Regions from separate parts of the Alkalihalobacterium alkalinitrilicum genome, predicted to be linked through region 2. Evidence: riboswitches for the same ligand, from Rfam matches in the RefSeq annotation. Region 2 holds a riboswitch; each other region holds the start of a gene.

Region 1 (3,200 bases), 500 kb from region 2:
AAGGATGAGAAAAATCCATATGATTACTATTTTTCGGTTTACGAAAAGAAGAGAAATACACAGTAAGCTTATATAATTGATGAAGGCGCCAAACAAGCAGCGGCACACCTGCCAATTACATGAATGTATTCCAATAAAATTTAACAACGATCTCTATTACTTAATGAAAATAAGGTTGTCCCATTAAAATTAAGGTCAAGGCCGTCCCCCTTTTGCATATATTTTTGCAAAGGGGGTTTTTAGAGTGGTTCGTTTTAGACAGCGTGGGGTATGGAAAGGCCCTCTCCTTAAAAGAAAAAGAGGGAACGGTTTCCTCTTTAATCAAAACAAAGGGAGTATGAAAGGTCCGCTTCCATTTCGTTATGTTCTGCTATTATCTTTTGTTATTTTTATAGTTCTCACCGCACAAGGTTTATGGCTAGTAGAAAAAGGAATTCGGCCGACGCTTATTCACATTGCGAAGACAGAAACACAAGTATTAGGTACAGAAGCCATTAATGATGCGATTTCTAAAAAAATTGTAGAACAATTAGATATGGATGAACTACTGATCATTGAGAGAGATCAAAATGGAGATATTACGTTAATCACATTTAACTCTTCGATTGCTACAAGAGTCATGTCAGAAGCAGTACAAAGGGTGCAAAAGTATTTACGTTTGATGGAGCAAGGAAGAGTTCATGAACTTGGTCTTCCGGATGGTGTGGAAGTAGAGTTTAACGAAGAAGTGTACACGCAAGATGGAATTATTTATACAATCCCTTTAGGGCAAGCGACCAATAACGCATTATTAGCTCATTTAGGACCGCAAATTCCTGTACGATTTACCGCAATTGGGGATGTAAAGGCTAATATGAGGCATGAAGTCGAGAACACAGGTATCAATAATACGATGTTATCTTTGTATGTTGACCTTCAAGTCGATGTCAAAATCGTTATTCCATTTGCAACCGATATGGAAGTCGTTAAGACATCCATTCCTATTGGTATGACGTTAGTTCCAGGGAAAGTTCCCGAATATTACAATGTCGGTGGAACAGGTCCTGCACCTACGTTTATACGAGAATCTGATATTCAAGATGCTGTGAACAATCAGTGATTGTTGAGAAAGGGTGAATTCTTTATATCACGATACCTTGTTCTGTTTGCGAGATGTGTATGACTAAGAGTTCACTCTTTTAAAAAATAGAGCTTTACTTATCCTAACTTTTAGAAAAAATTACAATTGGCGTTTTACTAGAATAATGATATACTATAGCGTGGTTAAAGGAAAGTGAATAATTACACCTCATCAGTGTACGATGAGGTAGAGGCGCAAGTGCCATTAGTAGTCAGTTGGAGGATGACAACTGGGAGGATTGACGAAAGGGAAACTTGCCGAAGTGAAGGATTGCGTCTACAAACCTTTGCTGGGGTTACATTGAATAAGTGTAACACTGTCACAGTAGGTACTGTGGAGAACTACTTTAGTTGATGGGGAGCCAGAAACTGTTTATTCGAGAGGCTTACTCAAAAAAAGAGTCACCATTTCAACTGTGAAGTGAGTTGGCGCTTAAGAGTAGGCCTTTTTTTGGTTCCATTTCAAAAACAATAAAGGAATAGAACGACATCGATTTTCGCCACCTTGACGTAAAATCGTGTTTGTTTATCCAAACAATAGGAGGCTGTCAGATGGAAGCATCAATTTGGTCATTAATTCCTCCAGTCCTAGCGTTAGTTATGGTTATTTTGACGAGACGTGTATTAATTTCGCTCGGGACAGGAATTATTGTCGGTGCGTTATTACTGAACGGATTTGATCCGATCGGGAGCGTAACGCAAATATTTAGTATTATTGCTGCTATTTTTTACGTGGATGGAGCAATCAATGATTGGGAACTTTATATTATCTTTTTCTTATTATTACTAGGAATGCTGGCTTCATTAGTCGCACTTTCGGGTGGAAGTCGTGCCTTTGGCGAATGGGCATTAAAGCGTGTAAAAACAAGAGTTGGCGCACAATTAGTAACGGTTGTTTTAGGTATTATTATTTTCATTGATGATTATTTCAATAGTTTAACGGTTGGTAATGTGAGTCGTCCGTTAACAGACCGTCACCGGATTTCACGTTCAAAATTAGCGTATCTCGTAGACTCAACAGCTGCACCAATGTGTGTTATTTCACCCATTTCAAGCTGGGGAGCATTTATCATTACGATTATCGCAGGAATTTTAGCTACACATAGTGTTACGCAATACGAGGCACTTCAAGCGTTTTTACTTATTGTACCCATGAACTATTATGCGTTATTTGCGGTGTTGCTTGTATTAGCAGTAGCCTTGCTTAAACTAGATTATGGTGCAATGAAAAAGCATGAAACATTAGCAATGGAAACAGGAGAGGTTTTCGATAAAACAAAAGGAACACCTCCTGGGGAGAATATGGACGTTCAACCTGTTGATAATGGCAAAGTAAGAGACTTAGTTCTGCCGATTGTAACCTTAATCATCGGTACGGTTCTTTTTATGATCATTACAGGGATACAAGGGACAGAAGGCGATGCAACGGTTCTTGAAATTTTTGAAAATACAGATGTTGCAGCGGCTCTTGTTTACGGTGGTTTACTAGGTTTAGCTGTTGCTGTTATTTTAACGATGATGAAAAAAGTGTCTGCACGTGATTTTGGTGTTGGATTATGGGCTGGGATTAAATCCATGTTACCTGCCATCTACATTTTAATTTTCGCATGGACGATTATTGAGATTATCGGTGATCTTGGTACGGGAGAGTATTTAGCATCCTTGATTGACGGCAATATTCCTGTTGCTCTTTTACCTGTGATTGTTTTTATTATTGCGGGTGCAATGGCCTTTTCAACAGGTACATCTTGGGGAACGTTCGGGATGTTATTACCTATTGCAGGGGATATCGCAGCCACGTTAGATATTACAATGTTATTACCGATGCTTGCAGCTGTATTAGCGGGAGCGATCTTCGGGGACCATTGTTCACCGATTTCAGATACAACGATCTTATCGAGTACGGGAGCAGGTAGTCATCACATTGACCACGTCATTACACAGCTACCTTATGCCATTCTTGTGGCCGTTATCTCGATTGTCGGTTTCTTAGTGCTTGGATTTACTGGGAGTATGTTGCTCGGCTTTGTCGCATCATTCGTGGCATTTGCAGTATCCGTATTAGTTTTAAAAAGAATAGT
Region 2 (3,200 bases):
CTTCGATTAAGAGTTGATTCATTTCCTCGTACGTAAATACTCTAGGTTTCCATGGGAATTCAAAGTAAGGTTGATTACTTGCTTGACTGAATTGTTGGTATTTGCTCTTAAATTCTTTTAGAGCATTGTCAAAGGCGATTTCAGCTTGTTCTTTTAATAGCGATAATACATCTTTTGGTGACCACGAATGGATAAAGAAATTATAGTAAACATAAGCAGAAAGAGCCGTTTGTACGGTGTATGTTGGTTTTAAATCCATTTGTTTTAATGAAACAGGAGGTACTGTCGTTTCACCGAAAGCTTCATTACATAATTCTGGATTATAACTAATTTGTTTCGTTAACTCTGCTGCAATAAAATTCGGGTCAATTCCTTCAAAGCATGAACCTACATGTGTTTCGGCACCAGTGATAAAAAAGGAAGGGAGTAATTTCCCAACTGTACCTTTATAAATATACCGATTCACATCTCCTTCATAACGAGGCGAAACAAAATCTGAATTGATAGCAGCAACATAATCAAAATGATGTTCATCTTTTAAGCTTTTTAATTCTTTTAAGGCTGATAAAATCCCGTGAGAGCCATCTTCTTCATCACATTCTACGACAAGAAGGAGATTTCCCTCTAACTCCTCAGGATGTTCAGAGTAATATTTTAGAAGATATAGATGACTCGCTACACCACTTTTCATATCAAGTACGCCTCTACCAAATAAGTAATCTCCTGAGTTTAAATGGTTCTCTACCATAGGAGGGAGATCTTCTGTTTTGAGTGCTTTCATCAACTCTTCTGGGTAACAAGCCTTATCCTTGAGTTGATTAAAGTCGTCTATTCCGACTGTGTCCATATGTCCCATTAAAATGACCGTTTTATCACTTTTCTTTTTCGTTCCTTTAACAAAAGCAATTACATTATACCTTTCTTGTTCATCATCTATTGTTTTTTGCTTGGTCACAAATGTTGGGTTTTTAATAAAATACGGAAAAGAGGAAACTAAGGTGTAAATGGCTTGACTAATTTCTTTTTCTCCATCTGAATTTACGATACTTTCTATATTTACAAGCTGATTTGTTAAAAATAAAACTTCATCACGACAAGATAACATAAAGGCACTCCTTCATTATCATATACTGAATAAATATTAATCTAATATAATATCTATTTATTGATATAATAAAACAAGGTTGGAAGTCAAGTTGTTTTTCTGCTGTTATTTCCAAGGAAATCTTTCCATAAAACTTTTCTTGAATAATGTCTTTATTTACTTAATAATTATTTCGTAAAACTAAATATAAATCCTCATCAATCATAACGGATGGGGTAGAGGTCGCGGTTTATAAGAGTAATTTTGTTTGAGATAAGGTAATCGATGAGAACAAATGAAAGGATAAACTGCCGAAATTTTTATGTAAGCCTGTACATAAAAATTGGGGCTGCTTTCAAATAGAAGCAGAACTGTCACAACTATTAGTGGTTGTGAAGAGCTATCTTAGAAGGTTACTAGATGCGGGTAAATTCTTGGCACCGTATAATTATCATGGTGTTTTTTTTATGTCCAAATCTGCCTTCAACTTACTTTAGAAATTATTAGGGGGCTATATGATGAAAAAAGGATTATTTGCAGTAGTTGCTGCGATTGCTATGATGGCAATGAGTGCATGCGGTTCAAGTACGGAACCAGCAGAAACAGAAATTAGTGGAGAACATACAACTGCAGAAGTGAAACTAGTCAATGATGGGCAGCTATCATTTGCAATGAGTGGTTTATATCCACCGTTAAACTTCACTAAAGATGGAGAATTAACAGGATTTGATGTGGAAATTGGAAAAGAGATTTCTATACGTATTGGTCTTGAACCTAATCCTGTAACCAACCCTTGGGAGACAATTATTCAAGGACTTCGAGCGAACCATTATGATGCTATTATCGGAAGTATGACGGCAACAGAGGAAAGAATGGAACAAGTAGACTTTACGAACCCATACTATATTTCTGGGGCTCAAGTGTTTGTTAATGTAGGGGAAGAGGAAATTCAATCTACTGATGATTTAGTTGGTAAAACGATCGGTGTTATCCAATCGAGTACGTGGAGAGATATGGCTGAAGAGATCTCTGACAAAATTAAAGGATATCCAAGTGATGTTAATGCACTTCAAGATTTAGCGGTTGGCCGAATTGATGCAGTCATTACTGATAAAATTGTTGGTTTATCAGCGATGAATGAGCGTGGGTTAGATATTAAGCCTGTTGGTGACTTATTAAATGAAGATTTAATCGCGGTTGCTGTAAATAAGGGTAATGAAGAATTAATCAATCAAATAAATGAAGCAATTGCTTCTATGATAGAAGACGGAACGTACGAAGAAATCAGTATGAAATGGTTTGATGAGAACATTATGAAATAAGGGTGCGTGATTCACGTGCCTTTTTTTCTTAATAGGAGGGAGGAAATGATATGGGCTTTTTTGAAAGTATTTTAGATATTTTCCTTAGACACGGTGTATCGTTTTTAAATGCGGCTTGGATTACGATCGGTATTACAGCGGTGTCCTTAGTCATTGCAACCGTCATTGGAATTATTTTTGCTTTATTTAAAATATCATCTAGTAAAATATTAAATATAATTGCGGATGCCTATATTGGTGTTATTCGAGGAACGCCTTTAATTGTCCAAATTATGTTTTTATATTACGGAATTTCAAACATTATTCTACTTGATAATTTTACGGCTGGAGCATTGGCGCTTGGACTACACTCAGGTGCTTATATAGCTGAGATTTTTCGAGGAGCGATTCAATCGATTGACAAAGGTCAGATGGAAGCGGCAAGATCCCTTGGGATGTCGTATCCTTTAGCAATGAGGAAAGTTGTTTTTCCTCAAGCACTGAAACGAGCGATCCCTCCACTAGGGAATCAGTTTATTATTGGCTTGAAAGACTCTTCATTAGTCGCTTATATAGCGGTTACTGATTTATTCAATACAGCCTTACAAGTTCAAGGGGAAAACTTCATGCCTTTTGAAACATATTTTGTAGTCGGAATGTATTATTTAATTCTTGTGTTAATTTTCACGAAGATCTTAAATCGAATTGAGAATAAATTAGACGTTTCAAAAGAGGTGAAAGCAGCATGATTAAAGTAACGAATCTCGTTAAATCATTTGGTGATCTACAAGTATTAAAAAGTATTGATTTAATGA
Region 3 (3,200 bases), 830 kb from region 2:
ATTTGAAATCATCCCAGAACCGATAATCGACACTTTGGCCAAATCCCCTTCATGTACTACTTCTTCAAATTGAAGTTCCTCTTGGTGCTTTTTCAGTACAGATAAAGTCTCTTCTAACGATGAGCGACTCGTCGAAAACGAAACACTTGATTTTTGTTCAGCAATTTGATTTTGTATAATAATATCTACATTAATTCCATGGTTTGATAATAATGTAAACACGTCGGACAATGTTCCTATTTCGTTTGGTAAACCTGAAACTGTAATTTTCGTTACGTCATTTTCAAATGCAATTCCACGGACGACTAAATTTTGTTCCATTGAAACTTCCTCCTCGATTAAGGTTCCTACTTCTTCAACTATACTTGAAGCAACCATTAGCTTCACTTGATAATTTTTTGCAAACTCGACAGCTCTCGGATGTAAAACACCCGCACCTAAGTTAGCCATTTCTAACATTTCATCATAAGAAATTGAATGTAACTTTCTAGCTTCATCAATATAACGAGGGTCTGTCGTATATACCCCTGTTACATCCGTATAAATATCACATCGTTCTGCTTTCAATGCTGCGGCTAACGCAACGGCTGTCGTATCCGAACCGCCTCTGCCTAGCGTCGTAATTTCTCCATGTTCTGAAGATCCTTGAAATCCAGCGACAATAACCACATTCCCTAAAGAAAGCTGAGTTTCCATTTTCTCAGTTTGGATATCGATAATCCGAGCGCTTCCGTGGTTTTCTTCTGTTACAATACCAGCTTGCCACCCGGTCATTGAAATAGCTCCTAGTCCTCTTTGTTGAAGAGCCATAGCTAATAAAGAAATGGTCACTTGCTCCCCTGTTGTTAACAGCATATCCATTTCACGTTTACTCGGCTTGTCTGATATTTCAGATGCTAACGTCACTAATTGATCCGTTGTTTTACCCATCGCAGACACTACGACAACAACTTGATTTCCTTGTTCTACCGTCTTTGCCACACGGCCAGCAACATGCTCGATTCGTTCTACAGAACCAACCGATGTCCCACCGTATTTTTGTACTATAATTGACATGTTTTTCATCCTTTCATTTAGGGAGAAAGAAAACAAAAAAAGCAACAGAAAAGGATAAGTCCTCACCGTTGCTTGGAATACCAGAAGGTAATAGTTGTTCCCTTGCTCCGTGAGATAGTTCTCCACACAACTTTTGGGTTGGTTGCGTGACAGCCCTGCACTTGTTCAATACAGGTCCAGCATTAAGAGCGATGTAACTCTCAACACTTCGGCGAATTCCCCTTTCTGCAAAGGTCTTTGAACTCATCACCCTCACTTTGCTTACTATTGGTTTTCGCACCTCTACCACCACTTCAATTAATTAGAAGTTCGGTATATTTAGTTGTTCTTATTCTAGCAGAATAAAGTCGATATGACAATTACTTTTTCTGATCGTTACTATTCAATACACGTAAAATTTCGGTAGCGATTTTTTCTGGGATGGCTATTTTTTTATATTCTTCTATCGTTGCTTCTTTCATTTTTTTTATGGAACCAAAGTGTTTCAAAAGCTTTCTTCGTCTCTTTTCTCCTACACCTGGAATATCATCCAGTACAGATGAAAAAAGGGTTTTACTTCGAGCCTGTCGGTGAAATGTTATTGCAAACCGGTGGACCTCATCTTGTATTCTCTGCAATAAATAAAATTCGTGACTATCTCTTTTTAAAGGAACGACTTCGGGAGGATCACCCATTAGTAGCTGAGAAGTTCGATGTTTTTCATCTTTCGCTAAACCACACACTGGTATCGTTAATCCTAATTGATCTTCTAAAACACTTTGTGCGGCTGAAATTTGTCCTTTTCCGCCATCAATAACAATAAGGTCAGGAAATGGACCATTCTCTTTTAAAAGACGCAAATACCGACGATAAACGACTTCTCGCATGGATGCATAATCGTCAGGTCCTTCAACGTCTTTTACTTTATACTTTCTGTAATCCTTCTTACTCGGCTTTCCATCGACAAAAGTAATCATCGCAGATACGGGGTCGGTTCCTTGAATATTCGAATTATCAAACGCTTCTATTCGATAAGGTGTTGAAATTCCGAGGGCTTTCCCTAAATTTTCAACAGCTTTAATCGTTCGTTCTTCATTTCTTTCAATAAGTGTAAATTTTTCTTTTAGTGCTACTTCTGCATTTTTGGTCGCTAAATTTAAGAGATCTTTCTTTTTTCCTTTTTTCGGTTGCGCGACCTTTACTGAAAGTAATTGTTCAACTAAGTCAGCTTCAATTTCTTCAGGCACGAGAATTTCTGTTGGCTTCACATGATCTTTTTTTAAATAAAATTGCCCAATAAAGGTTAATACGTCATCAAGTGGATCTTGATAGAATGGAAAAATGGAAACATCTCTTTCGATCAACTTCCCTTGTCTCACAAAAAAGACTTGAACACACATCCACCCTTTATCATACGCATAAGCAAATACATCACGGTCGACTTTATCATTGATCGACATCTTTTGTTTTTCCATGACCATTTCCATTTGTTGAATCAAATCTCTTAACTCTTTAGCTCGTTCAAAATTTAATTCTTCTGCTGCTTTATTCATTTTATCGAACAATTGATTTTTGACAGCTTCATGTCCATATTTTAAAAACCTTGTAATTTCATGAACCATTTCTTGATTTTGTTCCTTCGTTACTTCCTGAACACATGGGGCCAAACACTGACCAATATGATAATAAAGACAAACTCGGTCTGGTAGTGTACTACATTTTCGCAAAGGATAAAGCCTATCTAGTAGCTTTTTTGTTTCAGTAGCTGCCCCTGCATTTGGATATGGTCCAAAATATTTTCCTCCATCTTTTTTTACATTACGTGTCGTAATTAAGCGGGGATGCTCTTCAGACGTAATCTTCAAATACGGATACGATTTATCATCTTTCAGCATTACGTTATACTTAGGTTCGTGTTTTTTGATTAAATTCATTTCCAGTATGAGTGCTTCAATATTAGATGATGTAATAATATATTCGAAATCGGCTATTTCACTTACGAGCCGTTGTGTTTTCGCATCATGTGTTCCAGTAAAGTATGAGCGTACTCGATTTTTAAGGACCTTTGCTTTACCAACATATATAATCGTCCCTTGACGATCTTTCATTAAATAACATCCTGGTTGATCTGGAAGTACCGCTAGCTTTTCTTTTAGAGTAGACAT
Region 4 (3,200 bases), 1.6 Mb from region 2:
AGCATGAGTAAACGGTTACTGAATCCAGAGAAACAACCGATTACAAATAATATTTTTGATAATGAAACTGCGATAAAAAACCGCATAGGGATTGGAACAAGTTTCGATGTAGGTATTAGGAAATTCAATATTTTAGGAAAGCAAATACAAGTATATTTTGTAAATGGCTTGAGTGATACCCAATATATTATTGAGATATTTAAAGAGTTGAGCAAGCTTGATGTAAGAAATGAAAAAACGACAAATGTTAAACAGGCAATTGAAAACCATTTAATGCATCAACAAGTTGAAATGGTTAAAACGATAGACGATGCAATTACACAAATGTTATCTGGCTTAATCTTTATCCTTCTCGAAGGAGAAGATGAGGCCTTTGTTATCGATGTTCGAAGTTATCCAGGAAGAGGACCTGATGAACCAGATACAGAAAGAGTGGTAAGAGGAGCTCGCGATGGTTATACCGAGAATATCATTCAAAATACAGCATTAACACGTAGGCGAATTAGGGATGAGCGATTAAGAAATGAGATTATGCAAGTTGGAGTTCGCTCAAAAACAGATATTTGTATTTCGTATATTGAAGATGTTGCTGACCCTGATCTAGTTAAAATCATAAAAAAAGAGTTAGAATCGATAGAAATAGACGGACTAACTATGGCAGATAAAGTGGTTGAAGAATATATTGTTAAACAAGGCTCGAATCCATTTCCGTTAGTCCGCTATACAGAGCGACCAGATGTTGCGGCAACTCACTTATTTGAAGGTCATGTTCTTATAATGGTGGATACATCACCAAGTGTCATTATTACACCTACTACTTTATTTCATCATGTCCAGCATGCGGAAGAATATCGACAAGCTCCGGCAGTTGGGACGTTCTTAAGATGGGTACGTTTTGCGGGAATGGTACTTGCTATGTTTATTCTTCCTCTTTGGTTACTTCTAGTTATTCAACCGAATTTATTACCAGAAATGTTAGACTTTATCGGTCCAAATGAAACAACAAATGTTCCCATATTTGTCCAAATGGTGCTTGCCGAGCTAGGGATTGAGTTATTGAGAATGGCGGCAATTCATACCCCGTCACCATTAGCAACAGCGTTAGGTTTAGTCGCAGCACTATTAATCGGTGAAATTGCGATAAATGTTGGACTTTTTGTACCTGAGGTTATTCTTTACGTCGCGTTAGGAGCAATTGGAACATTTGCTACCCCAAGTTATGAGTTAGGAATTGCGATGAAAATCGCAAGACTAGTTTTATTATTTGTCGTTGCGATCTTTAAGTTACCTGGATTTGTAATCGGCACAACTTTATTTATTTTATTTTTAACAGCTATTAAATCGTTAAATAAACCATATTTATGGCCATTAATGCCATTTAACCCTGCGGCGTTTTGGCAAATACTCGTTCGTGTCTCAGTACCTTCAATTAAACGCCGCCCTAGTATCGTGAGTCCTAAAGATCCAATTAAACAACCTTAAAGGTATAGAAAGACTAACAATAAAGAATATTGCCACCTAGTAAGGATTATGTTAAAGTGGACCTAATAATTATATAAGTCCCTCATTTCATTATGAAAACGGGGTAGAGGTGCAGTGAGAATGAGTATGTCTGATGAGCGAGATGGGAGCAATGAAACAGACAGAAAGGTCGATTTGCCGAAGTAAAGGGATAGTACCATCTATTCTTTTACTGGTGTGTTATTGAATAAATGATACACTGTCACTGGAAATTTCAGTGGAGTACTATTCTATAAATGAGGTTACTCTTGCTATGGCTTGGTCATAACAGCTGGTGTAACTACATTAGCTGTTTTTTGGGGTTAGTTGATGTGAAGATAGGAGAGAGAAACGATGCATTTACACGGTACAAGTAAAATTAATGGCTTAGGTCACCTGGAAATTGGTGGTTTAGATACAGTTGAACTTGCAAACAAATATGGCACTCCTCTTTTTGTCTATGATGTAGCTTTAATTCGTGAGAAAGCGAAAGCGTTTAAGAAGGCTTTTAACGAATTAGGAGTTAAGAATCAAGTCGCTTATGCTAGTAAGGCATTTAGTTGCGTTGCAATGGTTCAACTTGCAAATGAACTAGAGTTAAGTTTGGATGTTGTTTCTGGTGGGGAATTATATACGGCAATGGTTGCTGGTTTTCCGATGGAACGAGTTCATTTTCATGGAAATAACAAAAGTCCTGAAGAAATAGATATGGCAGTTCGAGCAAATATTGGTTGTTTTGTTGTTGATAATTTTTATGAATTAGAATTGTTGAAGCGAGCTGCAGTTCAACACCAACGAAAAGTATCTATTTTATTAAGAACAACACCAGGTGTGGAAGCACACACACATGATTATATTACTACGGGGCAAGAAGATTCGAAGTTTGGTTTTGATTTATTAAGCGGCCAAGTCAATCAAGCAATCGAATGGGCGCTGGATTGTGAAGAGCTAGATCTACTCGGAATTCATTGTCATATCGGATCGCAAATCTTTGAAACAACTGGTTTTGTGATGGCGGTTGAAAAGCTTTATAGTTATATTGAAAGCTGGTCCAAAACATTAAACTTTGATTTGAAAGTATTAAATTTAGGCGGCGGTTTCGGCATTCGTTACATCGAAGGTGATGAGCCATTACCAGTAGGAGATTATGTTAAGGCTACGATTGAAGCTGTTCAAAAACATGTAGAGAACTTGAACTTATCTATGCCTGAAATTTGGATTGAGCCTGGTCGCTCACTCGTTGGTGACGCCGGAACCACGTTATATACTCTAGGCTCACAAAAAGATATTCCTAATGTTCGTCACTATTTATCTGTAGATGGTGGAATGACTGATAACCTTCGTCCAGCACTATATCAAGCCAAATATGAAGGAATACTTGCTAATCGTGCCAATGATTCAGTTCAAGCGAAGTATTCAATTGCTGGAAAATGTTGTGAAAGTGGTGATATGCTTATTTGGGATTTACCGTTACCGCAAGCTAATCACCAAGATATTTTGGCTGTCTTCTGTACGGGGGCATATGGGTATTCAATGGCGAATAATTATAATCGAATTCCGCGGCCAGCTGTTATTTTCGTTGAAGATGGAGAGGTGCAGATAGTTATAGAAAGAGAAACGTACGAAGATTTAGTTCGCTATGATTTACCGTTAAATACGAAAGAAAAAGTGTAAAGATTATTTAGAGCTCACTCTCTATT

Evidence for each region. Region 2 has a riboswitch for lysine ahead of BK574_RS18735 (transporter substrate-binding domain-containing protein). Riboswitches for the same ligand answer to the same signal wherever they lie in the genome.
Region 1: linked by a shared signal. The riboswitch ahead of BK574_RS21025 (Na+/H+ antiporter NhaC family protein) and the one ahead of BK574_RS18735 (transporter substrate-binding domain-containing protein) in region 2 are both predicted to bind lysine.
Region 3: linked by a shared signal. The riboswitch ahead of BK574_RS22615 (aspartate kinase) and the one ahead of BK574_RS18735 (transporter substrate-binding domain-containing protein) in region 2 are both predicted to bind lysine.
Region 4: linked by a shared signal. The riboswitch ahead of lysA (diaminopimelate decarboxylase) and the one ahead of BK574_RS18735 (transporter substrate-binding domain-containing protein) in region 2 are both predicted to bind lysine.

The regions. Positions count from the first base shown of each region.
Region 1 covers NZ_KV917368.1:4,342,986-4,346,185, forward strand. Annotated here, with positions in the region: gene BK574_RS21015 (dihydrofolate reductase) at 1-66, shown strand, start outside; gene yunB (sporulation protein YunB) at 245-1,099, shown strand; lysine riboswitch at 1,300-1,472, shown strand; gene BK574_RS21025 (Na+/H+ antiporter NhaC family protein) at 1,672-3,200, shown strand, end outside.
Region 2 covers NZ_KV917368.1:3,840,724-3,843,923, forward strand. Annotated here, with positions in the region: gene BK574_RS18730 (M20/M25/M40 family metallo-hydrolase) at 1-1,105, opposite strand, end outside; lysine riboswitch at 1,314-1,495, shown strand; gene BK574_RS18735 (transporter substrate-binding domain-containing protein) at 1,603-2,406, shown strand; gene BK574_RS18740 (amino acid ABC transporter permease) at 2,457-3,134, shown strand; gene BK574_RS18745 (amino acid ABC transporter ATP-binding protein) at 3,131-3,200, shown strand, end outside.
Region 3 covers NZ_KV917368.1:4,675,017-4,678,216, reverse strand. Annotated here, with positions in the region: gene BK574_RS22615 (aspartate kinase) at 1-1,056, opposite strand, end outside; lysine riboswitch at 1,164-1,349, opposite strand; gene uvrC (excinuclease ABC subunit UvrC) at 1,416-3,200, opposite strand.
Region 4 covers NZ_KV917368.1:2,257,773-2,260,972, reverse strand. Annotated here, with positions in the region: gene spoVAEA (stage V sporulation protein SpoVABEA) at 1-11, shown strand, start outside; gene BK574_RS10545 (spore germination protein) at 4-1,482, shown strand; lysine riboswitch at 1,579-1,757, shown strand; gene lysA (diaminopimelate decarboxylase) at 1,855-3,174, shown strand.